DNA from 3 places in the Maritalea sp. S77 genome. Region 1 is predicted to be linked to each of the others. Evidence: predicted binding sites of a transcription regulator. Region 1 holds the regulator's gene; each other region holds the start of a gene.
What was found. The regulator PhoB, encoded in region 1, activates phosphate uptake and scavenging genes when phosphate is short. The targets are predictions, from matches to a motif close to TGTCATNNANCTGTCAT.
Positions count from the first base shown of each region.

Region 2: the regulator PhoB is predicted to act here: its motif matches at 3,968-3,984, upstream of ACP15Y_RS10075 (UDP-2,3-diacylglucosamine diphosphatase).
Region 3: the regulator PhoB is predicted to act here: its motif matches at 4,521-4,537, upstream of phnF (phosphonate metabolism transcriptional regulator PhnF).

Region 1 covers NZ_JBNAGG010000001.1:1,356,505-1,364,153, reverse strand. Annotated here, with positions in the region: partial or broken gene ACP15Y_RS06565 (DUF3333 domain-containing protein) at 1-183, shown strand, start outside; partial or broken gene pstA (phosphate ABC transporter permease PstA) at 679-1,530, shown strand; gene pstB (phosphate ABC transporter ATP-binding protein PstB) at 1,569-2,384, shown strand; gene phoU (phosphate signaling complex protein PhoU) at 2,409-3,113, shown strand; gene phoB (phosphate regulon transcriptional regulator PhoB) at 3,138-3,836, shown strand; gene cyaB (class IV adenylate cyclase) at 3,992-4,579, opposite strand; gene ACP15Y_RS06535 (GcrA family cell cycle regulator) at 4,749-5,327, opposite strand; gene ACP15Y_RS06530 (aspartate aminotransferase family protein) at 5,684-6,853, shown strand; gene argF (ornithine carbamoyltransferase) at 6,923-7,649, shown strand, end outside.
Region 2 covers NZ_JBNAGG010000002.1:477,286-484,934, reverse strand. Annotated here, with positions in the region: gene ACP15Y_RS10090 (hypothetical protein) at 1-681, shown strand, start outside; gene ACP15Y_RS10085 (MFS transporter) at 770-1,981, opposite strand; gene ACP15Y_RS10080 (glycosyltransferase family 4 protein) at 2,092-3,117, opposite strand; gene ACP15Y_RS10075 (UDP-2,3-diacylglucosamine diphosphatase) at 3,114-3,917, opposite strand; gene ACP15Y_RS10070 (glycoside hydrolase family 3 protein) at 4,018-5,109, opposite strand; gene ACP15Y_RS10065 (EAL domain-containing protein) at 5,173-7,649, opposite strand, start outside.
Region 3 covers NZ_JBNAGG010000002.1:6,630-14,278, forward strand. Annotated here, with positions in the region: gene ACP15Y_RS07720 (tripartite tricarboxylate transporter substrate binding protein) at 1-841, shown strand, start outside; gene ACP15Y_RS07725 (hypothetical protein) at 899-1,315, shown strand; gene ACP15Y_RS07730 (tripartite tricarboxylate transporter permease) at 1,327-2,826, shown strand; gene ACP15Y_RS07735 (alkaline phosphatase family protein) at 2,835-4,493, shown strand; gene phnF (phosphonate metabolism transcriptional regulator PhnF) at 4,606-5,361, shown strand; gene ACP15Y_RS07745 (phosphonate C-P lyase system protein PhnG) at 5,354-5,782, shown strand; gene phnH (phosphonate C-P lyase system protein PhnH) at 5,785-6,318, shown strand; gene ACP15Y_RS07755 (carbon-phosphorus lyase complex subunit PhnI) at 6,319-7,380, shown strand; gene ACP15Y_RS07760 (alpha-D-ribose 1-methylphosphonate 5-phosphate C-P-lyase PhnJ) at 7,377-7,649, shown strand, end outside.

The sequences.
Region 1 (7,649 bases):
ATTCGCGGCGAATTTCCGACGGTAACAGGTCGTAGCGAACGCCGCACACTTGGTGGTCTGCTCTCATCCGGTTCTTCTGTTTACTTGCGCCAACAGGTTCTGGACAATCCAGAAGTTGTCGGCACCAGCGCAAATTTGGAAGTGCCGATTTCTGACTTTGCTGACCTTTATCTTAAAGGCCAAATCACCAGCGATTACACAATCGATGGCCAGGGCGCATTGCGCGTTGACCGCAACGAAAATGGTTTTCGCTTGATCGCTGATGAGCCCGTTTTTGCTGACGCATTGGCGCGCGCTAAGGAAGCGCTTGCGGCACAGGCCGTTCGGCTGCGCGGGCAACAATCTGGCTTGCAATTGTCACTCAACAAAACACGTGGCGACATTCAGGCGTTGCAAGCGCGTATTCCAGCAGAAGCAAACGCCAATGTGAAATCGCGTTTGGAAGCGGAGCTAGAGCGGTCAGAATCTGACATCACCGTGTTGGAAGCCCGCATCAAACAGATTGAAGAGCAAACCAAAAAAATCGATAGCCGTGTGGCCAATCCGGGCTTGGGTGAAGACCTCACTGAGGAAATGATGTCTGTGTTGGTTTATGCCAACGGCGCGGTGTTGAAAGCGGTTAAGGTCACTTCAACCACAGCAAACGTGGAAGAATATATGCCGCTCGATGCCGATGTGAGTAACATCGACGCCAGCGAGTGGAAAATCCGCGTGCTGGAAGTGCCCGAGGCCAATCGCAAATTCACCGACCAAGAAATCGTTTGGACCGATGTGTTGGTTGACCGCGGCTATGTTCGCTCCGGCCTAAACACCATCTTCTTTACTCGTGGCGCAAGCCGCGAACCAGAAATGGCGGGTGTGCTTGGCGCGGCTGTTGGCTCGGCATTGACCCTGATCATTACCTTGCTCTTGTCCTTCCCGCTCGGCGTTGCCGCGGCAATCTATTTGGAAGAGTTCGCACCGAAAAATCGATGGACCACATTGATTGAAGTGAACATCAACAATTTGGCTGCGGTGCCCTCCATTGTGTTTGGTTTGCTGGGCTTGGCGGTGTTCCTCAACTATTTCGAGTTGGATCGCTCTGCGCCTTATGTTGGCGGTATGGTTTTGGCTTTGATGACATTGCCAACCATCATCATCGCGTCCCGCGCTGCCTTGCGTGCCGTGCCACCTTCAATCCGCGAAGCTGCGCTGGGCATTGGCGCCTCCCGCTTGCAAACTGTGGTGCACCATGTATTGCCATTGGCAATGCCGGGTATTCTCACAGGTACCATTATCGGCATGGCGCAAGCCTTGGGTGAAACAGCACCGCTGTTGATGATCGGCATGGTCGCCTTCGTGGTCGACATTCCGATGGGCTTTTCAGACCCATCCACCGTTTTGCCCGTGCAGATCTTCATGTGGGCTGATTTCCCAGAACCAGCATTCCAACAGCGTACATCCGCTGCCATCATGGTGTTGCTTGGGTTCTTGATTGCTATGAACGCGCTGGCGGTTGTGCTGCGCAAACGTTTCGAACGCCGTTGGTAGGCCGATATTCGGCCCCACCACACATATTGAGGTAGATAATGAGTGTAGAAGCAAATTTGGCCACCGCCACAACGCACGCACCTGCTGCGAACAAGGGCAAGGTGAAAATGAGCGGCAGCGGCGTCAACGTCTTTTACGGTGCAAAGCAAGCGCTGTTTGATGTGGATTTGAACATCTATGAAAACCAAGTGATTTCATTGATCGGCCCATCGGGCTGCGGCAAGTCCACCTTTTTGCGTTGCCTAAACCGGATGAACGACACAATTGATGTGTGTAAAGTTACCGGCAACATCATTCTGGACGACCAGGACATCTACGACAAAAATATCGACGTTGTAGAATTGCGCGCCCGCGTGGGCATGGTGTTCCAAAAGCCAAACCCATTTCCCAAAAGCATTTATGAAAACGTGGCCTATGGCCCGCGTATTCACGGGATGACCCGCACAAAAGATGAGTTGGATGAATTGGTCACCTCTTCTTTGCGTCGCGCAGGCCTTTGGGAAGAGGTGAAAGATCGCTTGGATCAGCCAGGCACAGGCCTTTCCGGCGGTCAGCAGCAGCGCTTGTGCATTGCGCGTGCTATTGCAACGCAGCCAGAAGTATTGTTGATGGATGAGCCCTGTTCAGCGCTTGATCCAATTGCGACAGCGATCATTGAAGAATTGATCGATGAACTGCGCGCCAACTTCACCATTGTGATCGTGACCCACTCCATGCAGCAGGCCGCTCGCGTAAGTCAGAAGACAGCGTTCTTCCATTTGGGTAAACTGATTGAAGAAGGCCCAACAGACCAGATTTTTACCAACCCGATCGACAAAAAAACACAAGATTATATTACTGGGCGTATCGGGTAATATTTAGCGGCGAGAGATTTAACAATGGCAAATCCAGATAACGAACATATCGTCACATCTTACGAAGATGAACTGACTTCTTTGACCCGCGCAATCTCAGAAATGGGCGGCATGGTTGAAGTGGCCATCACCAATGCGACACAGGCGCTGGTCCGGGTGGACCATGAATTGGCCAAGCAAACAGCCAATAGCGACAAGCGCGTTGACGATATGCAGCGCATGATTGATGAGCAGGCCGTGTCCATGATCGCACGTCGCCAGCCAATGGCGGGTGACTTACGCCACATTGTTTCAGCCATTCACGTGGCCAACGATTTGGAGCGGATCGGCGATATCGCGAAAAACTTGGCACGTCGTACCTTGCATATCGATAGCCAGCGCGTTTCCAAGCAGCTTTATAATGGCGTGCGTCACATGTCAGACCTATCGTTGCAACAGGTTAAGCGGGCGCTTGATGCGTTCACCGCGCGGGATTCAAAAATCGCAATAGATGTGTGCCGCCGCGATGACGAGGTAGACTCGCTCTATATTTCACTGTTCCGCGAATTCCTCACCTATATGATGGAAGATCCGCGCAACATCACTGATTGCACCCATTTGTTGTTCTGCGCCAAAAACCTAGAGCGTGCAGGCGACCACGCGACCAATATCGCAGAGGCAGCCTATTATCTGGAGACAGGTGGCAATCTCTACAACGATATTGAGAGCGGCAAGGTCTCTTTGGGATAGTCTTAAAATTGCGAGGATGGGGTTATGTCACCACACATACTGATCGTCGAGGATGAAGCCGATCTGGCATTAATGCTGCGCTATAATCTGGAAGCAGAGGGCTATAAAGTCTCTGCTGCTGAAAGTGGCGATGAAGCTGATTTGATCATGCGGGAAGATGTGCCGGATCTCATCCTTTTAGATTGGATGTTGCCTGGTCTTTCCGGCATCGAGTTGTGCCGCCGCTGGCGCACACGCGAAGAAACCCAGCGCACTCCCATCATCATGATGACTGCCCGTGGCGAAGAAGAAGAGCGGGTGCGTGGCCTAGCTACTGGCGCTGATGATTATGTGGTGAAGCCATTCTCTGTGCCTGAACTTCTGGCCCGTGTGAAAGCCTTGCTGCGTCGATCAAACCCTCATCTCACTGCACAAAGCCTTGCTGCAGGCGATATTGAGTTGGATCGCGAGACCCACCGCGTGCGCCGCTCTGGCCGCGAGGTACATCTCGGCCCAACCGAATATCGTTTGCTGGAATATCTCATGCAAAACCCCGGCCGCGTCTATTCTCGCGAGCAGTTGCTCGACGGTGTTTGGGGCCATGATGTCTATGTAGACGAACGCACCGTAGACGTACATGTCGGTCGCCTCCGCAAAGCCATCAATCGCGGCAGATCCAAAGATCCAATCCGCACCGTCCGCGGCGCTGGCTATAGCTTTGACGAGAAATTCGCCACCGCATAACCCGCCTTCGAGATATTAAGTTTGGGGGAACATTTGCACGCTGATCCCTTATGGTTTCGCGAAGGGATCAGATTGGGGCTACGTGATTGGGTTGCGCTGGGAAGCTTTCAGAAGCCTTCCAATTTATCACTCAAATGACTCCGTCCACGCGAAATTTATTTAAAGAGCAAGTCGCGGTATGATTGCATTTCTTCCGGATAGCTCAAAAGTTCCAATGTCTCAGCTGCTTGTTGCACATCTTGGCGCAGAGAAGGGAGGGCGTCTTGATCATCGGTCATAACCGCCAATTCAACAAATGAGCCAAGACTTGCCACCTGATCAAGCGTGACATGAAACTTATCAAAAAAGTAGATATCGCGACGCTTTTGAATTTGTCGCTTCTCTTCAAAGCCTAAAGATTTAAGCATCGCCAATGCTTTGTCATAGTCGGCAAGGTCCATGGCCACGCACTCGTCCTTTGCAGGGCCCTTCGAAATCCAAAGCACCCGTCCAGAGGGTTGCATATGCCGAAGGGTTTGAAACTGGCCGTTTGTTTCCAAACGCCCATCGGGTAAATCAAGAAACACATCTGTTTCGACATTCCCAATTGTGAAGGGCGTTGCCGCCAATCGTTTCAGCCGGTCTCGAACTTGGTCTAAATCAACAACCCGGAACTTCCGTTCCACCTCAAAGCGGCCCACAAAATGGTCGCCGGGATCACACAACATCCCCTTTGTTTCCAAAGATTCAGCGCCTTGTTCCATTTGTAATCCCTTTTCGTCTTCGAGATTTAGCGTGGATTGCCAAAATATCTACAGATGCCTAGTCAACCTGTCGCTTTTGCCTGTTTAGCGGCAAATTGGGGTAGCGGCAGCTAAATCTTTCCATAAAAAAAGGGCCGCACAAGGCGACCCGATTTAAAGTTTCGCTGCTCTAATTCTTCTTGCGCCGGTCAAGGGAATGGTAAGCACGCTTAGAGTGAAATTCGCAATAGGGCTTACCTTCATCGCTATGGCGTCCACAAAAGTGGAAGTCATCTGCAACAGGGTCGCCAATTGGCCATTTACACGTATGTTCGTTCAGCTCCATCAGGCCGATGCGCTCGGCTTCTGGGATAAAGATTTCAGATTCAGCATTCAGTTCAAAGCTTTGCTCGGCCTCGGTCTCTGCACTCATCTTCAGCGCGGTGTTGCCTGCAATTGCTGGCCCACCAGATGAACGGCGCGGCGCTGAAGAAGCGGCCGCCGGGCGGCTGCTCGCAGGGCGCGCGCTTGTGTTTGATGCTGCGCCGCTTGGTCGCCTTGGCGTGCTGGACGCCGTGGCCCGTGGCTTGCGCGCACGCGGGGCTGAAGATGCGGGCTTTGCCCGGCCTGAAAGTTTAAGCCGATGCACTTTGCCGATCACTGCATTGCGAGTGACCCCTTCGCCAAGCTCAGCCGCGATTTGGCTTGCACTCAAGCCTTCCATCCAAAGTTTTTTCAAAATCGCAACGCGCTCGTCTGTCCACGCCATGGAGGTCCTCCATTTTAATCAAAAGATAGACTCCGGCACCTCACCGAAAAATGCGTAAAATCCGGTTCAAATACCATCCATCGTATGTACTTATAGGTCCGCCACACGAGATATCGTGTTCCTATGGCCTCACTTTACAAGACCGGATGAATCCGTGACAAGGCTCGTCTGCTTTTATTTCCGGTTATCCAAGACATTTTTTAATGTCGTTGCATTTCCGCCATTTCGCTGCCGATTGACTTTTCCCAGTTAAACTGGTCATAAATGCACTTGTTATCGCGTTGCGCCGTTGTGGGCAACGCGTTTTTTGGTTTTGGCGCTGTCTTGCAGCGCCGCAGTTCAGGGCAGAAAGGAACATCAAGAACATGTCCGCACTCTATAAAAATTATCAACGCGCCGATCTCTCTTTTGAGCGGGGCGAAGGGGTGCGACTATTCTCATCAGACGGTGGCGAATATCTTGATTTTGCAGCAGGTATCGCGGTGAACGCGCTGGGCCATGCTGATCCTTATGTGGTGAGCAAGCTTAAAGAGCAGGCCGAAAAGCTTTGGCATGTCTCTAATGTTTTCTCCATTCCTGAAGCAGAGAAGCTCGCTCAGCGGCTCGTAGACATTTCTTTTGCTGATATGGTGTTCTTCACCAATTCAGGCGCTGAGGCGCTTGAATGCGCTATTAAGACCGCGCGTCGCTACTTCTATAATAAGGGTCAAGAAGATCGCTATGAGATCATCACCTTTGAAGGCGCGTTCCACGGGCGGACTTTGGGAACCATCGCGGCAGGCGGTAATGAATCCTATTTGACAGGCTTTGGCCCTAAGGCTGGCGGCTTTCCGCATGTGCCAGCGGGCGACCTTGACGCAGTGAAAGCCGCCATCAGCGACAAGACAGCTGGCATTTTGCTGGAGCCGATCCAGGGTGAAAGCGGCATCAATGTCTTTAGTGCCGAGTTTTTACGCGACCTTCGCGCACTTTGTGATGAGCACGGCATTTTGCTGATTTTGGACGAAGTGCAATGTGGTTATGGCCGCACGGGCAAAATGTTTGCTTATGAATGGGCAGGTATTATGCCTGACGTGATGGCTTTGGCCAAAGGCATTGGCGGCGGCTTCCCGCTGGGCGCATGTTTGGCCACTGAAGAGGTTGGCGCTGCGATGGTGCCGGGCACCCATGGCAGCACCTATGGCGGCAACCCCATGGCCTGCGCCGTAGGCAATGCGGTGTTAGACCGCATTTCAGAAGATGGGTTTTTGGCCCATGTTGAAGAAATGGGTCAATATTTAAGCTGGTCATTGCAGCAATTGGCGCAAAAATTCCCAGAAGAAGTTCTGGAGGTGCGCGGAAAAGGTTTGATGGCGGGGATGAAGGTGAAACAACCCGTAGCGGAAATGGTCGCTAAAATGCGCGAGCATCATCTGCTTGTCGTTGGCGCGGGTGATAATGTCATTCGTTTCTTGCCGCCACTCATTGTTGAAAAACAGGATATCGATGAGGCGATCAACCGAATGGAAAAAGCGCTTTCGGCTTAGGGCTTGCCCGTTTCATTCACTCGATCTTCGCTTCCCCCACAAGCAACTCATGACAAAAGGACAGTCACCATGGCTGCAACGCAACATTTTTTGGATCTTGGCCAATTTACAAAAGAAGAGCTGAGAAAAATTCTTGATTTGGCCCACACGCTAAAAACCAAATTGAAAGAGGGTGAACGCCCGCCATTGCTGCAAGATAAAGTACTGGCAATGATTTTTGACCGTGAAAGCACACGCACGCGCGTCTCATTTGATGTGGGTATGCGCCAGCTTGGTGGCCAAACATTGATGCTTACCGGCGATGAAATGCAATTGTCGCGCGATGAAACAATTGCCGATACGGCCCGGGTTATGTCGCGCTATGTCGATGCGATTATGATCCGCTTGCTCAGCCATGATGATCTGGAAGAAATGGCCGCGGCGGCCACCATTCCTGTGATCAATGGGCTGACCCGCTTTTCGCATCCATGCCAAATTATGGCGGACATTATGACCTATGAGGAACATCGTGGGTCGATCGAGGGCATCAAGATTGCATGGCAAGGCGATTGTAACAATGTGTTGATGTCATGGATTCAGGCGGCAAAATTCTTTAACTGTGAGTTGAAAATTGCTTGTCCTGAACAATATAAGCCTAATCAGGCCATGCAAGCAGAGATCGACGCGACAAACGGACTTGTGCAAGTGACACAAGATCCAGTTACCGCGATGAAGGATGCAGACCTGGTGATCACCGATACATGGGTATCGATGGGCGATTTGGATGCCACCATCCGCCGCGAGATTTTATCACCGC
Region 2 (7,649 bases), on a different contig from region 1:
CAGCCAAAACCAACATTGCCGCAAACACGCAATGATGATGCTTTCGACGATGATATTTCTTCAGAGCAATTGGCAGCGCTTTTGGAAAAGCAGATTGAAGAGCAAGATGCCCGTGCAGCCGAGGCAGAACGCAATCGCGCATCACAATCCTCACCTGCACCTGCGGCGCAAACCAAACCTGCACAGCCACAGCAAGCGCCAACAAAAGCTGCATCTACGCAGCCCGCGCCTAAGAAAGAAGCTGCTTCATCTGACGCAAAATCAGAAGAAGAAAGCAGCTGGGTCCGGAGCTTGTTGCGCAATGCATCTGCACAACAGCAAGCCAGCAGCGCCCGCCGTGGTGGTGGCAACCTGAAAAACCTCACCGTAGAAATGGTGGAGGCCGTAGACCATAAAACGTTGGTGGACGCATGGCGTCGATATCAGAATGGTGAAAGCGGTGTGTTCTCACGTCGGTTATACACCCTTACTGGCCAAGCCATCTTTGACGATGTGCGCAAAGCATTGAAGCAAGATGTTGAGTTTGCTGGCACAGCCAAAGACTTTATGGCCGAGTTTGAACAACTCCTGCGCGACGCAGCTCATGGCGCTGACCCTGTGCAAGACACACAGACCTTGCTGACTTCTGATCGTGGCAAGATCTACACAATGTTGGCACACGCTCAGGGCCGCTTGAACTAAGCAGCCAATCTAAAGATACAAAATAAAAACGGCGCTCCGAATTGGGGCGCCGTTTTGCATTCTACTTCAGATATGTTCGGCGATGGGGTTAGGCTTCGCTGCGCGGATTGACCAGCACCAGCGAAACAAATATCAACGCGCCACCAATCCCCGCCAAAATGGCTGACAACATAAATGTTGGGGCACCAAAATTAGAAAAGACGAAACCAAACAGCACAATAAAGGTAGCCAGCGTTGCCTGAGAAACCACTTGCACTAGGCTTTGCGCTTCTGCTGCGAACGTTTCGGCAGTCCAGTTAGCCACAAAATTCAGTGTACCCAAATAAGTGATACCAAAGCTGATCGCGTGCAGCATCTGCAACAAGAAAAAGCCCCACACCGGTACGTCAAAGCTCATGCCAACCCAGCGCAATACGGTGATCGCGGCAGCGAAGATAAGCAAATGACGCGCGGAAAACCGCTTTGCGATGCGTGCAAACACAAAGAAGGTCAAAATTTCAGCGGCAGAGCCAATGGCCCACAAAGGCCCGATGATCGTGGACGGCAAACCAGCCCTATCCCACAAGATGGAGCCAAATGCATAAAGTGGTCCATGGGACGCGACAATAAATGCCGACCCTAAGATCGCCAATGCAAACCAAGGCCGGAATGCATCCTTAATGGTTTGAGCCTGCAAAGGATGTGGAGGTGCCACGGCCACCTCTGGCCCCAGCTTTTCATCCTCCGGGGCCTCCGCGCGGAATTTCGGCAACTGCAAAGACATCAAGCCCCGGATTAGGCAAAAACTGACGAATAGCGGCAAAAAGATGCCAACGCCAGAGAGGTTGAGCATCCAGCCAGAAAACAGGTTCGCCGCGACATAGCCTACGGTGCCCCACACGCGGATCATCGCGAAATCCAAATTCCGCCGCCGCGCCATACGCACAGTGGCCGCATCCGTTACCGGCGCGCCCACCATGAAAGGCAGCACAGTTAGTGTCCAACAGAACAAAATAGCCCAGAACCCATGCGCAAAAAACAAGGTGATCGAAGCAAATCCAGATAGAAGGCTGGCCGCAATGATAACCTGACGCCAATCGCTGGCCTTGTCGGCAATGCGCCCCACAAAGATATTGATCAGCACCATCATCCAAATGGGCGCGGAATTGACAAAACCAACGTCAGAATCCGACAGCCCTTGAGATTTCAACCACAAGGGCAAAAACGGCACGGCAATGCCAACCGCGAGAAATTTGAAAGCATAGAAGTTAGAAGCACGCCCTTGATGGGATAAGAGCGCCTCGCGCATGGAGAAAAGCATATGGGACAACCTTTTGGAAATACGCTAGAGACGCACTTAGGTTGCGCTGATTTGCAAAGACTGACAAGCCAAAAGGTATGAATTTGGTTTTGAAGTGCCATAAACGGCCATCAGGCGGCCTTTTCCTGCCCGCCAACCACTGGCACCAAATGGCACCGAAACAGCTCTGCACAGGCTGCCCAGCTAAATTTCAACGCATATGCACGCGCATCACTACGATTAAGTTTGAGTGCCCGCTCAACAGCTACAGCTAGATCATTGTCCATCACGCCAGCTTTCGGGTCTGCCAACACATCGATTGGCCCCATCACTGGATAGGCTGCCACGGGCACGCCACATGCCATTGCTTCGAGCATCACATTGCCGAAAGTGTCTGTTTTGGACGGGAACACGAAAACATCTGCACTTTGATAATGCGCGGTAAGCTCCTCACCCTGTTTGCGGCCAACAAATAACGCTTCCGGATATTTTGCCGCCAGCTCATCACGCTGCGGGCCATCACCCACCACGATTTTCGTGCCGGGCACATCCAACCGTAAAAAGGCCTCAACATTCTTTTCAACCGAAACGCGCCCGACACACACCAAATGCGGCCCAGGCAAATCTTGGTAGACGGTTTTGGGCCCAGGGGTAAATCGATCTGAATCAACACCTCTAGTCCATTCCACAACATGTTGAAATTCTTTATCTTTCAAATCTTCGACAACAGAGCGCGTGGGTGCCAATGTGTGTGCTGCTGCATCATGAAACCAACGCAAATAGGCATATGACCATTCGCAAGGTACGGGCAACCGTGCGGCCACATATTCGGGAAATCTCGTGTGATAGCTGGTGGTGAACGCCCAATGATGGCTGGTGCAATAATGCCGGGCGAGCAACCCTAGCGGACCTTCCGTGGCGATATGAATATGCTGTGGCGCATAGCCTTCAATGATTTCGCCAATTTCGCCCAAGGATGCCAAAGAAAGGCGAATTTCCGGATAGGTGGGCATGGGCATGGTCCAAAACCGTTCCGGGGTCAAATAATCGACCTCATAACCAATTGCCCGAAGCTCCTGCCCCACCTTGTCCAAACAGCGTACAACGCCATTGACTTGCGGGTGCCAAGCATCGGTGACAATTAGCAGGCGTGTCATGCGGCTTCACGCGCCTTCTTGCGGCGCGCCTCCTGATTAGGATTGGTGGCCATATCTGTCCAACGGATCAACTCAAACTGCCCGTCATGATTTTCAACAATGGCCGTGCAGCTTTCCACCCAATCACCCGTATTGATGTAGCGCGTGCCATAAGTATCGTGCATATCGGCATGGTGAATATGGCCGCAGATCACGCCATCAACGCCCGTTTCCTTCGCCTCATGGGCCAAGGCTTCTTCATATCGACCAATAAAGCTAACCGCATTTTTGACCTTGTGTTTGGCCCATGCGGACAAAGACCAATAGTTCAGGCCCAATTTGCGCCGCACCCAATTGACCAAAATATTGATGCGGAGAGCGGAATTGTAAGCCCAGTCCCCTACATGCGCCAACCATTTGGCGTGGCGCACCACAACATCAAACTGGTCCCCATGGATCACCAGATATTGCTTGCCATCTGCCGCGTGGTGGATCACCCGATCAACAATTTCGATGTCGCCAAAATGGGTGCCAAGATAATCGCGCAAAAACTCATCATGGTTGCCGGGCAGATAAATAATGCGTGCGCCTTTGCGCGCCTTACGCAATAGTTTTTGCGCCAAAAGATTGTAGCTAGCGGGCCAATACCAAGATTTTTGCAACCGCCAACCATCAATAATGTCGCCAACCAAGTAGATAGTTTCAGCGTCGTAAGCGCGCAAGAAATTGATCAGTTGTTCCACCCGGATGGTCCGCATGCCCAAGTGGACATCGGAAATAAACAAGGCTTTTACATGCCGGGTTTCTTCTTGTTGCATCATTTTTCTTACGCTCGCATCCTATTCGCGCCTGAGTGTTTAACCCGATTCAGGCGTCACTTTTGTGACACCATATCGCGTTGCTGGAAATGGAGCAAAGCCTCTATTGCTTCAGTTGCGCTTTGAGGCCGACAATGCGCCCATAGCTACGCTCAATCATCGCCGCAAACGCCGGATCCCGCTCCGCTTCACTCACCAATAGATTGATAATCTTGTCCGGCAATTCAAGGCTAGGCTCGCGTGTATTGGAAAATAGCAACAAATCATTGCCTGCTCGCACCGCAGCCAAAACCGCTTCTTTGAAGCCATAATGCTCAGTAATCGCGCCCATTTCCATATCATCGGAAACCACAACGCCATTAAAGCCCAAGCCTTGCCGCAACACGCCATTGATCGCCACAGACGAAAGGCTCGCCGGATAATCATTGTTGGCCGCATCCGCAAAGCTCTTGTGATAGAGGTGCCCCACCATCACCATCGGTGCCAAATTTTGGCTGATGAGCTTTTTGAACGGCACATATTCCGTATCGCGCCAAGTGCTGGAAATATCAGCAAAGCCCAAATGGCTATCCGCCTGGCTAGAGCCATGGCCGGGGAAATGCTTGAGCGAGGTTAAAACACCCGCCGCCTTGTGCCCACGCACAAACGCTGCACCATAGCTCGCCACAATTTCCGGATCTGCTGAAAATGACCTGCCATATTTGGCGATGATTGGATTGTCACGATTTACATTCACATCAACCACAGGGCCAAAATTCACATTGAAGCCAAGTGAGGCCAAGCGACGCCCCAAATTCTCATAGAGCGCTTGCGCAGAATTGGCATTCATCGATTTTGCCACATCGGCTGCACTGGCAATTTCAGCGAAGCCGACCGACTTGGTGAGCCGTTCAACCTGCCCGCCTTCTTGGTCGATACTGATCAAAAGCGGCAATCCATTGGGGGCAACGGCCTGCCAATCTGCATTCTTCTTTTTGACGGTATCAACAGAAGAAACATTATATTTCAAATAAAGCACGCCGCCGATTTTACCTTGCTGCGCCAACCCCTTAATGCCGTTATGCCATTGGCCGGATGCTTGATCGCCTTGAAAACCAATCATCACCATTTGCCCTGCCTTTTCGCGCAAAGATTGAGCCATCGCCGACCCGGTGAATTGAACAATGACCATCGCTAGAATGAAGAAAAGACGCATGAAAACCGCTCTGAGAATCAAAAAACCAATAAGTGCAGGAGGAATATGCCTTAAATAGGGCTGTTAGACCGCATCTTTTTGCAGTGGCGCATTGTGGCTGGCCAACAAGTCACAGAATTCCTGGCGATCTAGTGGACGCCCGAACAAATAGCCTTGCCCAATATGGCACCCTGCCTCGCTCAACAACCGGGCCTGCACTTCGGTCTCGATGCCTTCAGCCACAATTTTCTTGTCCATATGCTGCGACAGTGAAATCACTGCATTGATGATTGCCATCGATTGTTTGTCTTCCGGCAAATTACGCACGAAGGCCTGATCAATTTTAATCTTGTTCACCGGCAATTTGCTCAAATAGCTCAAAGACGAATAGCCAGTGCCAAAATCATCCAGCGCAATGCCCACGCCGCGCTCGATTATGGAATCCAAAATGCTGATGGTTTTATCCTGCTTGGAAACGAACACGCTTTCCGTGATTTCAATGTCCAAACGTGAAGGGTCTAGGCCCGAAGTTTCTAGCGCATGATCAATATCCGCGAGCACATCGCCATATTCGAACTGCACCGCCGATACATTTACCGCGATCCGACCGCCTTTGGCAGACTTGGCCGCATCGAAGCATGATTGCTGCATCACCCAGCGGCCGATTTCAATGATCATGCCGCTATCTTCCGCCACCGAGATAAATCGATCCGGCCGCACAAAGCCAAGCTCAGGGTGACGCCACCGCACCAGCGATTCCGCCCCGATGATCTGGTTCGTCACCAAATCGACTTGCGGCTGATATTGGAGAAACAATTGCCCGTTTGCAACGGCATCCAATAAGGCAATCTCGATGGATTGCCGGTCGCGCACACGCGCACTCAACTCACTGCGATAGGCGAAAAAGCTATTGCCGGGCATAGACTTAGCCTCGGAATGCGCCATATCAACATGGGTCATCAATTGCTCTGCAGTATATCCTGAATTGTGCGTGTCAGTTATGCCCAAGCTGGCACCAATCAATGCACGGTGTGCCCCCACCGTATAGGCCGCAACAACGGCTTCAAGCATTTTGTTGGCAAAGGCGTTAAGCTCTTCATCCTTCAACAGATGCGGATAGACAGCCGCAAACCGATCGCCACCAAGGCGTGTGACACTATAGAGCCCCAGATTGCCAAGGCGCTTCACCACCTGCTTCAGCAATTGATCGCCAATGCCAATGCCCAGTGTATCGTTGATGTTCTTAAACCGATCCAAATCCAACAACAGCAGCGTCATGTCGCGCGGCTTATCGGAATTGGGACGGCAAAAACGTCCCAACTCATCCACCAGCTTTTGACGCGAAAACGCACCCGTCAACGTGTCATAATTCGCCAAATAGGACAGGCGTTGCTCATGATTTAGTCGCTCTGTGACATCACGGAAGGTCAAGCAAGCAACTTGCTCATAAATATTGTTGCCACGATCAATGGTTGAAACCGTGATAGAATATTCCAGCGCCACTGGCCGCCCTGTATACCCCTTATCCGCATAAAGCCCTTCATCAAAGCGGTGCAAACTGGACACTTTGCTCGGAATGCCCGAATTGACCTTACTCCGCAAAAGTCGCGATGTTTCCTTATGGAATATACTCGGTAGAATTTGAGCACTTTTACCCGTAAGCCCATGACGAGCCTGTAAAATATCTTCCGCGGGCGCACTGGCCGTCAAAATGCGGCCCTGCCCGTCAATAATGATCACACCGTCAAAATTATCCTCAACCACACGATCCAAAATGGCCTGCATTCGCACATTTTCAATGCTGGCATTTTCCAATTCAACTTGCCGCGTAAACATTTCATTGGACATGTAGAACAAGGTGTAGCCCACCGTAACCGCATGGCCAGCAACAGTATTGATCAGCAGATTGACCTGTGTTTGCCCCAAAAATGCGACACCTTCCACAAGCACAAATGTGCCTAAAAAGACCGCGCCGCTCGCCCATGTCGGCAATGGTTTTTTGCGCCACATGAAAAGCAGCAAATATAGCATGATCAACACTGCAGATAGGGCACTACCAATCATTTTTAGGCGATTGCCCTCCAACCGACTTTCGGTGGCAAGCGCCAAAAGCGACACGCCCGGAATGTGCCCATATCGCGGCACCAACACCACATCGCCAAGTTCAACCGCAGTGGCCCCGACCAAGGCCGTTTTGCCCGCAATACGTGCCGGATCTACCCGCTGCTCGATGATATCTATGACGGAAATAACGTCGATCTGTGACAAATCCAGCCCATAATTGACGAGAAAGCTGTCGCCCACGTCGCCGGCCATAAACTGTGTGAGCGCCAAAGGAAGGCTTTTTAGGTTCTCACCCGCAACGCGTGCGCCGCTGTCGACACGCCGAATTTTACCATCACTTTCCGGGCGCACATTCACAACAACTGGCTCACCCTGTGCACGAAATGCGGGGAGCGGCAAAGCCGTTGCCAATGTTGCGCTGCCATCACGCTGACGCACAAGTTGGTTAAAACTGGCGAGGTAGGTGAAGCCGCCTGCCCGTTCCAGCGCCTCAGCCA
Region 3 (7,649 bases), on a different contig from region 1:
GCAAATCGGCTTTGGTGCCGGGGGCGAAACTGATACGCTCGGCCGCGTGATCGCCGCGACGATGGAAGAGCAAACTGGCTGGAACGTTGTGCCACAAAACAAGCCTGGCGGCGGCGGTATCGCAATGTTTACGGGCCTATTGAACGCCAAAAATGATGGCTCGGTTATCGCTATGGGCGTTTCCATGCCTGTGTTGATCAACCTCACTTTGCGCGGTGACCAGTTGCCATTTGATTTGGACAGCTTTGATTATCTCGGCACGGTGACCCGCGCGCAATTGGCAATTATTGCCAAAGCGGACGCTCCGTTTGATGACATGGCGAGCCTTGTTGAATATTCAAAAGAGCAGGGCGGTGTGCCCGTTGCGTTTGATGCCAAGCCGCAAGAATTGATGCTGATGGCGCTGAATGAGCAAACTGGCGCTGGTTTCAAGCTGGTTTCAACCAAAAGCTCTGCTGAGATGGTGCAGTTTGTTTTGGGTGGGCAGGTCCAAGCCTCTTTCAATGCGGGCACGCACATTCAGTATTTGGAAAAGGGCGACGTGAAAATGTTGGCCAGTGCCAATGCGGACCGTCATGCCTATGCTGAAGACGTGCCAACTTTGCAAGAGCAAGGCTACGACCTTTACACAGACCCATATTTCTATTTTGCAGCGCCAAATGGGCTTTCTGATGATGCAAAAGAAGCGTTGGCAGCGGCATTGGACAATGCCATCAAGTCTGAAAAAGTGCAGGATGTGGTCACCAATGTGATGCAAAACAGCACTAACAATTTGGGCCCTGAGGGCACAAAGAAAATGATGGAAGATGGACTGAACAGTGTTGGCGATCTGTTCAACTAAGCATGAATTGGCTGCCCCTAATTTGGGGCAGCCTTTCCCTTTTTCAGGACAGCATTCATGACTGATCGATTGACTGGTGTGGCCGTCATTTTGTATGGTACGGCGCTTTATTTCCTGATCACACCTGGTGCGACGGAAACGGTAGGGTATGGCTGGTTACGGCCAAACACGGTGCCGAATGTTATGGCAGTGATCATGATATTGGCTGGCACCACGCTGGCGCTTGCAACACCGCAAGTTCAGCAAATCGACTTTCCAAAAATGGCGCGCGCCGCCGGCTTTTTGTTGGTGATAGCAATTGGCCTATGGGCCATGGCGCAGTGGCGATATCTGTTTGTTGCGCCCATCTTGGCGCTGGTGTTGATGCTGCTGGTGGGAGAACGTCGCTGGTCTTGGTTGATGGTGGGTGCACTGTTGCTGCCCCTGACCATCAGTTTTTTGATTGAATATGTGCTGGAACGCCCTTTGCTCTAACTGGATAATTTATGGTCGATCTTTCCGTCATTTTAGCTGGGTTTGCTGACGCCTTTACGCCCATTAATCTGCTGTTTGTGGTGTGCGGCGTGATGCTTGGCCAATTTGTGGGCGCAATGCCCGGCATTGGCCCCGTAATGGCGATGGCTATTGCCATTCCCTTCACCTTTGTGATTGACCCGCTGCCAGCCATCGCCTTTTTGGTTGGCATTAACAAGGGCGGCCTCGTGGGCGGCGCGGTGCCTGCGATTTTGATCAATACGCCGGGCACGCCCGATGCAGCGGCCACTGCGATGGATGGGCATCCGTTGGCGCAGCAGGGCAAGCCGGAAAAAGCCACCAAGATGGCGCTTTATTCCTCTGTCACAGGTGACACATTTTCTGACATCGTGTTGGTGACCATTTCCGCGCCGCTGGCGCTGGTGGCGCTGAAAATGGGGCCAGTTGAAATTCTGGCGCTGATGGTTTTTGCATTCTCCGTGATTGCTGGTCTCGTGGGCAAGAGCATTTCAAAAGGGATTATCGCGGCGGCGCTCGGCATGTTGGCTGCGACGGTGGGGCTGGACCCGGAACATGCAACTCCGCGCTATTATTTCGGTTATTTTGAGCTTTACGATGGCTTGCCCTTGGCGGCGGTGGCCATCGGTATGTTGGCTGTTGCTGAGATATTGCGGCGGTTGGCCAGCAGCAAAAAAGGTTCCACTGCGGCGATTGCGCAGCAAAAGGATATGGTGCCGGCGGATCGGCGGGTGAGCTTTGCCGAATATTGGGCGTGCCGTTTTACAATGCTGCGCGGTGCGTTTATTGGCACAATTCTGGGGGCATTGCCCGGGGTTGGCTCAACGGCGGCAGCCTTTATGTCTTATGCGGCGACCAAAAAATCGTCCAAAGATCCGGAGAGTTTTGGCAAAGGCAATTTGCAGGGGATCGCTGCGGCAGAAAGCGCGAACTCTGCGGTGATGGGAGCGAACCTGATCCCGCTTTTGACGTTGGGGATACCCGGCAGTGTGGGTGCGGCGCTGATTATTTCGGCTTTTGTGATCCATGGAATTCAGCCGGGGCCGTTGCTGTTTGAAGAGCAGGGGCGGCTAGTCTATGGCCTATTTGGCGCGATGATTATGGCGAATTTCGCTAATCTGTTTGTGGGGCAGTTGGGATTGCGCTTGTGGTCCTTTGTTATCCGGGCGCCGGAATCCCTGATCTTTTCCACTGCCATTTTGCTGTGTATTGCTGGGGTCTATTTGGCGACGGGCGGCTTGTTCGGGGTGATCATTATGTTGATGGCCGCGGCGCTTGGCTATGTGATGACTAGCTTCGGCTTCTCACCTGTGATTTTCATCATCGCCTTTTTCCTTGGTGGGCGGTTTGAAATTGCCCTGTCGCAAAGTCTTGTCTTGTTGGATGGCAATGTTTTGGCCTTGATCAACTACCCCATTGCTTTGGCCCTGTTTGCGATCGCGCTGATCACCATGGTTTGGATGATCTGGGCTGATCGCCAAAAAGAATTATAGAGGTTTTTATGACCCAGAAGAAAAATGTTCTTTTCATCATGTTTGATCAGCTTCGGTTTGATTATTTGAGCTGTCAGGGCCATCCGCATTTGCAGACGCCGCATATGGACCGTTTGGCGGAAAAGGGCGTGCGCTTTACCCGCACATATGTGCAGTCGCCGATCTGCGGTTCGTCGCGCATGAGTTATTACACAGGCCGTTATGTGCATAGCCATGGGGCACAGCGGAACAATTTTCCGTTGAAGGTGGGCGAGTTTACACTCGGCGATCATCTGCGGAATGGGGACATTGATTGCTATTTGATCGGCAAAACCCACATGCAAGCAGATGAGGCTGGGTTGAAGCGGCTGGGCATTATGCCCGATAGCGTGATCGGCGCGCGGCAATCAGAGTGCGGGTTTGATGCATATATTCGTGATGATGGCTTGTGGGCTGAGGGCGTCGGTGGTCTTTATGACAGCAAGCGCTCGCCCTATAATGAATATCTGAAAGATAAAGGCTATGTGGCGCAAAATCCGTGGCATGACAATGCCAACGCCGCGCTAAATGAAGAGGGCGATATTGCCTCTGGCTGGTTGATGCAAAATGCGGATCAGCCTGCCAATATCAAGGAAGAAGATTCCGAAACTCCCTGGCTGACCAGTCAAGCGATCCAGTTTATGGAAGAGCGGCGAGAGGCGGATAAGTCTTGGCTTTGTCACCTGTCCTACATCAAGCCGCATTGGCCTTACATTGTGCCTGCGCCTTATCATGACATGTACGGGCCTGAACATATTTTACCTGTGAAGCGCAGTGACCAAGAGAAAGCGCATCCGCATCCGGTCTATGGCGCTTATATGGAAAATTTGGTGGCGCAGAGCTTCTCCAAGGATGAGGTGCGCGAGAAGGTGATCCCCGCCTATATGGGGCTGATCAAACAATGTGATGATCAGATGGGGCGGCTGTTTGCCTATTTGGAAGAAACTGGGCAAATGGACGATACCATGATCGTGATCACATCTGATCATGGGGATTATTTGGGCGATCATTGGTTGGGTGAAAAAGACCTTTTCCATGAATGTTCCGTCAAGGTGCCGTTGATCATTTATGATCCGAGCGCCGATGCTGATGCGACACGCGGGACGGTGTGTGATGAGCTGGTTGAAGCTATCGATTTGGTTCCGACCTTTTTGGAATGGTTCGGGCAGGACATTCCAAACCATATTGTCGAAGGGCGATCTTTGATGCCGTTTTTACGCGGCGAACAGGTGGAAGATTGGCGAGACTTTGTGATCTCCGAATATGATTATTCCACCACATTAGCGGCCGAAAAATTGGGTCTGGAGCCTGCGGATTGTCGCCTGTTTATGGTCGCGGATAAGGTTTGGAAAATGGTGCATGCTGAAGGGGATATGCGTCCGATGTTGTTCAACCTGAACGACGACCCGGAAGAATATTACGACCTTGGCGATAGCGCGGCGCATTATCCTGTGCGTGAGCAGATGTATCGGCATTTGGGCACATGGGCGCGGCGCATGTCGCAGCGGACGGCCATTTCTGATGACCGCATTAAAATGATGCGGGGGAAAGCGCTGGATAAGGGCATTTTCCTTGGGCTTTACGATGGGTCGGAAGTGCCGGAGGAAAAAGTGACACCCATTAAAGGCAAAGGGCAAAAAGCCACCTAACGCTCCCAAATCAAATTCATCTGCCATTGTCATTTAGACGTCGAAGAAGCGTCACAATAATGTAGTGCGGCCACCATAGATTTCGATTCATTCGAACGAATTGTGGTGAGCTATGGCCGATTCAAAATGGATATTGGTGCGCAACGCCATTGATGCCGAGATCAAAGCTGGGCAGCTGAAGCCGGGTGCGCGTTTACCAACGGAGCCAGACCTTTGTGCCAAGTTTGACGCGGGTCGCCATTCAGTGAGGCGGGCGATTGCGGCTTTGTCGATTGAAGGCAAGGTGCGCACGCAGCAAGGCAGTGGCACATATGTGGAAACGCCTGAACTGATCAAATATGTGATCGGTCGGCGCACACGCTTTCGGCAGAACCTACGAGAGCAAGGGTTGGCACCGGGCGGCAAAATGCTGGGCCATAGTGTGGGCAAGGCCGATGAAAAAGTTGCGCAGGCACTTGGCATCAAGCCGGGCGATCAGGTGATCCGCATTGAACGGCTGACCACGGCGGACAATGTGCCCATCGCTTATGGCACGGCCTACAAGCCTTATGATCGTTTCCCCGATTATATCCATCGCCGTACGCAGCATAAGTCTGTGACCGACACTTATAAAAGCTATGGCATTGAAGATTATGTGCGGGCCGACACGACTGTCTACACTCGCCAGCCGCGCACAGCGGAGGCCCATGCCCTAGCGCAGCATCCGCAAATGCCAGTTATGGTGGTGAGCTCCATCGATGCGCTGCTTGATGGCACGCCTATCAGCTATTCGCAGGTGGCATGGGCCAGCGCGCGCGTGCGTTTTTCACTTGAAGTTGAACCAGAAGATTTTCCGATCCCGTTAGAAATGGAGCGCCAAAATGGCTGACCAAGAAAGCCGCCATGCCTTTGTGCTTGCAACACTGGCCCGTGGCAATGATGCCGAAATCAAACAGTTTGCTGAGCAATTGCTGGCAGACATTGATGAAGTTGAAGTGATCAAAAACCGCACTGGGCTGGTGATGCTGCCCATGCGCGACACGGTGGATGGCACGGCCTTTCATTTGGGCGAAGTGCTGGTTGCTGAAGCACATATTAGGGCGCTGGGCCAAGAAGGCTATGGCATGAAAACCGGACGTGATTTGGAAGCGGCGATGGCCATCGCGGTAATCGATGTTGCATGGCAAGCGGGCCATGAACTTTCAGCCATCAATGCTTTTGTGGCGGCGCAGGCTGATGCCATTGCGGCAAATGACAATCAACGCATGCGGGCGGTGGAAGCCACGCGCGTTAATATGGAGACATTTTAATTATGGCGGCTCCTCAACGTAACCATGAAGAAGCATTTGCCAATGCCGCGTTTGACGCGATGTTGAGTGCAACCGCACGGCCGGGCCAAATTGAAACGCTGCCAGACAGCGATTTTGGTCCCGTCATTGCTGCGTTAATCGATCGTGAATGCACCTTCTTCGCAAGTGATGAAGTCCTCATTCAGCAATTGAGCGAAACGGGCGCGCGCTTTGCTGCGGCTGGTGAGGCTGACTTTGTGTTTTGCCGGGCTGATGAATTGGCGGCGCTGCTGCCAAAGGTGAAAATTGGCTCTGATCTATACCCGGACGATGGCGCGACATTGATTGTGGCTGCGGGCCTTGCCAAGGGTGACAAGCTGCGCCTGAGCGGTCCCGGCATTAAGGGCCATGAAGATGTGGCGATTGCCGGTTTTGAACGCGCGATTTGGGACCAGCGGACCAAGCAAATTCGATATCCGACAGGTTTTGACATGTTGATTGTGGATGGGGCGCAGCTAATTGCGTTGCCGCGGTCCACCAAGGCGGAGGTTTTGTAAATGGCCTATGTGGCAACACGGGGTGGCGAACGGGCCATCGAGCAATCTGAGCGTTTGTTCAAGCAAGAGCTGGGCAGCATTACACCAGAAAAAGTGAAGCAAGTGCGCGAAACCATGCCTTACTTGGTAGACCGGGTGATGGGCGAAGCCTCGCTTTATGATCGTGATGTGGCGGCGCTTGCGCTGGCGCAAACGGGCGGCGAGTTGAGCGAGGCAGTGCTGTTGTTGCGCGCATGGCGCACAACGCAACCGCGTATCACGGTGGCAAAACCTTTGGAGCAGGATGAGCTGCATGTGTTTCGGCGCATTTCGGCGGCGTTTAAGGATATTCCGGGCGGCCAGCTTTTGGGACCATCTTTGGATTATGCCCACCGCTTGCTGGCGACTGAAGTTTTGTCTGGCGAAGACTATACGCCAGAGCCTGTTGAAGAAGCAGAGAAAGCGGCACCATCTCACCAGCCGAGTGTGAGTGCGTGGTTGTCGAGCCAAGGTTTGGTGGACGATGCGGACCATGATGACACCGCGCCGGACGATATTCCGGATTTGACCCGTGAACCTTTGCTGTTTCCTGCCAAGCGGGCCCATCGGCTGCAAAGTTTGGCCCGGGCGGATTCAGGCGGGGTGTTGGCACTGGGTTATTCGGCCATGCGCGGCTATGGCCAAGCGCACCCGACAGTGAGCGAATTACGGCTGACCGAAGCCGAGATTGAAGTCCAGCATCCGTGCGGCACCAACTTCAGCGCGGGTCGCGTGAAGGTGAGCCAAGCGGAAGTTGTGTCGAAAGCCAAGGGCGAGCGGCTTGAACGCGGCTTTGCCGCCACCTTTGGGTGGAATGAAGTGAAGTGCATTTCAGCCGCCACCTTGGATTTGAATGCGGATGGGGCTGAGAAAAACTCAGCCGTTGAGGAGGAGTTCTTCCTTTACCACACAGAGGGTGTGGAAAGCTCAGGCTTCTGCATTCACTTCAAGCTGCCGCACTATGTGACGTTCCAATCCAGCCTAGATGCCATGCGCGATGCGAAGGCGAAAAAGCAAACCCCGCAAATGGAGGCGGCAGAATGAATTTAAAATCGCTGAGCAAAGAGTGGGAAGCGGTGAGCTATGGCTTTTTGGACGCTTCTGCCAAGCGCGAATTGCGCCGCAAAATGCTGAAAGCTGTGGCCGTGCCGGGGTGCCAGATGCCTTATGCCAGCCGCGAAGTGCCGATGGCGCGGGGCTGGGGCACGGGCGGGTTGCAAGTGTCGCTGACTTTGATGAATCCAAAAACGGTCGTGAAAGTGATCGACCAAGGGGCAGATGACAGCGTGAACGCTGCATCGATCCGCAAGTTT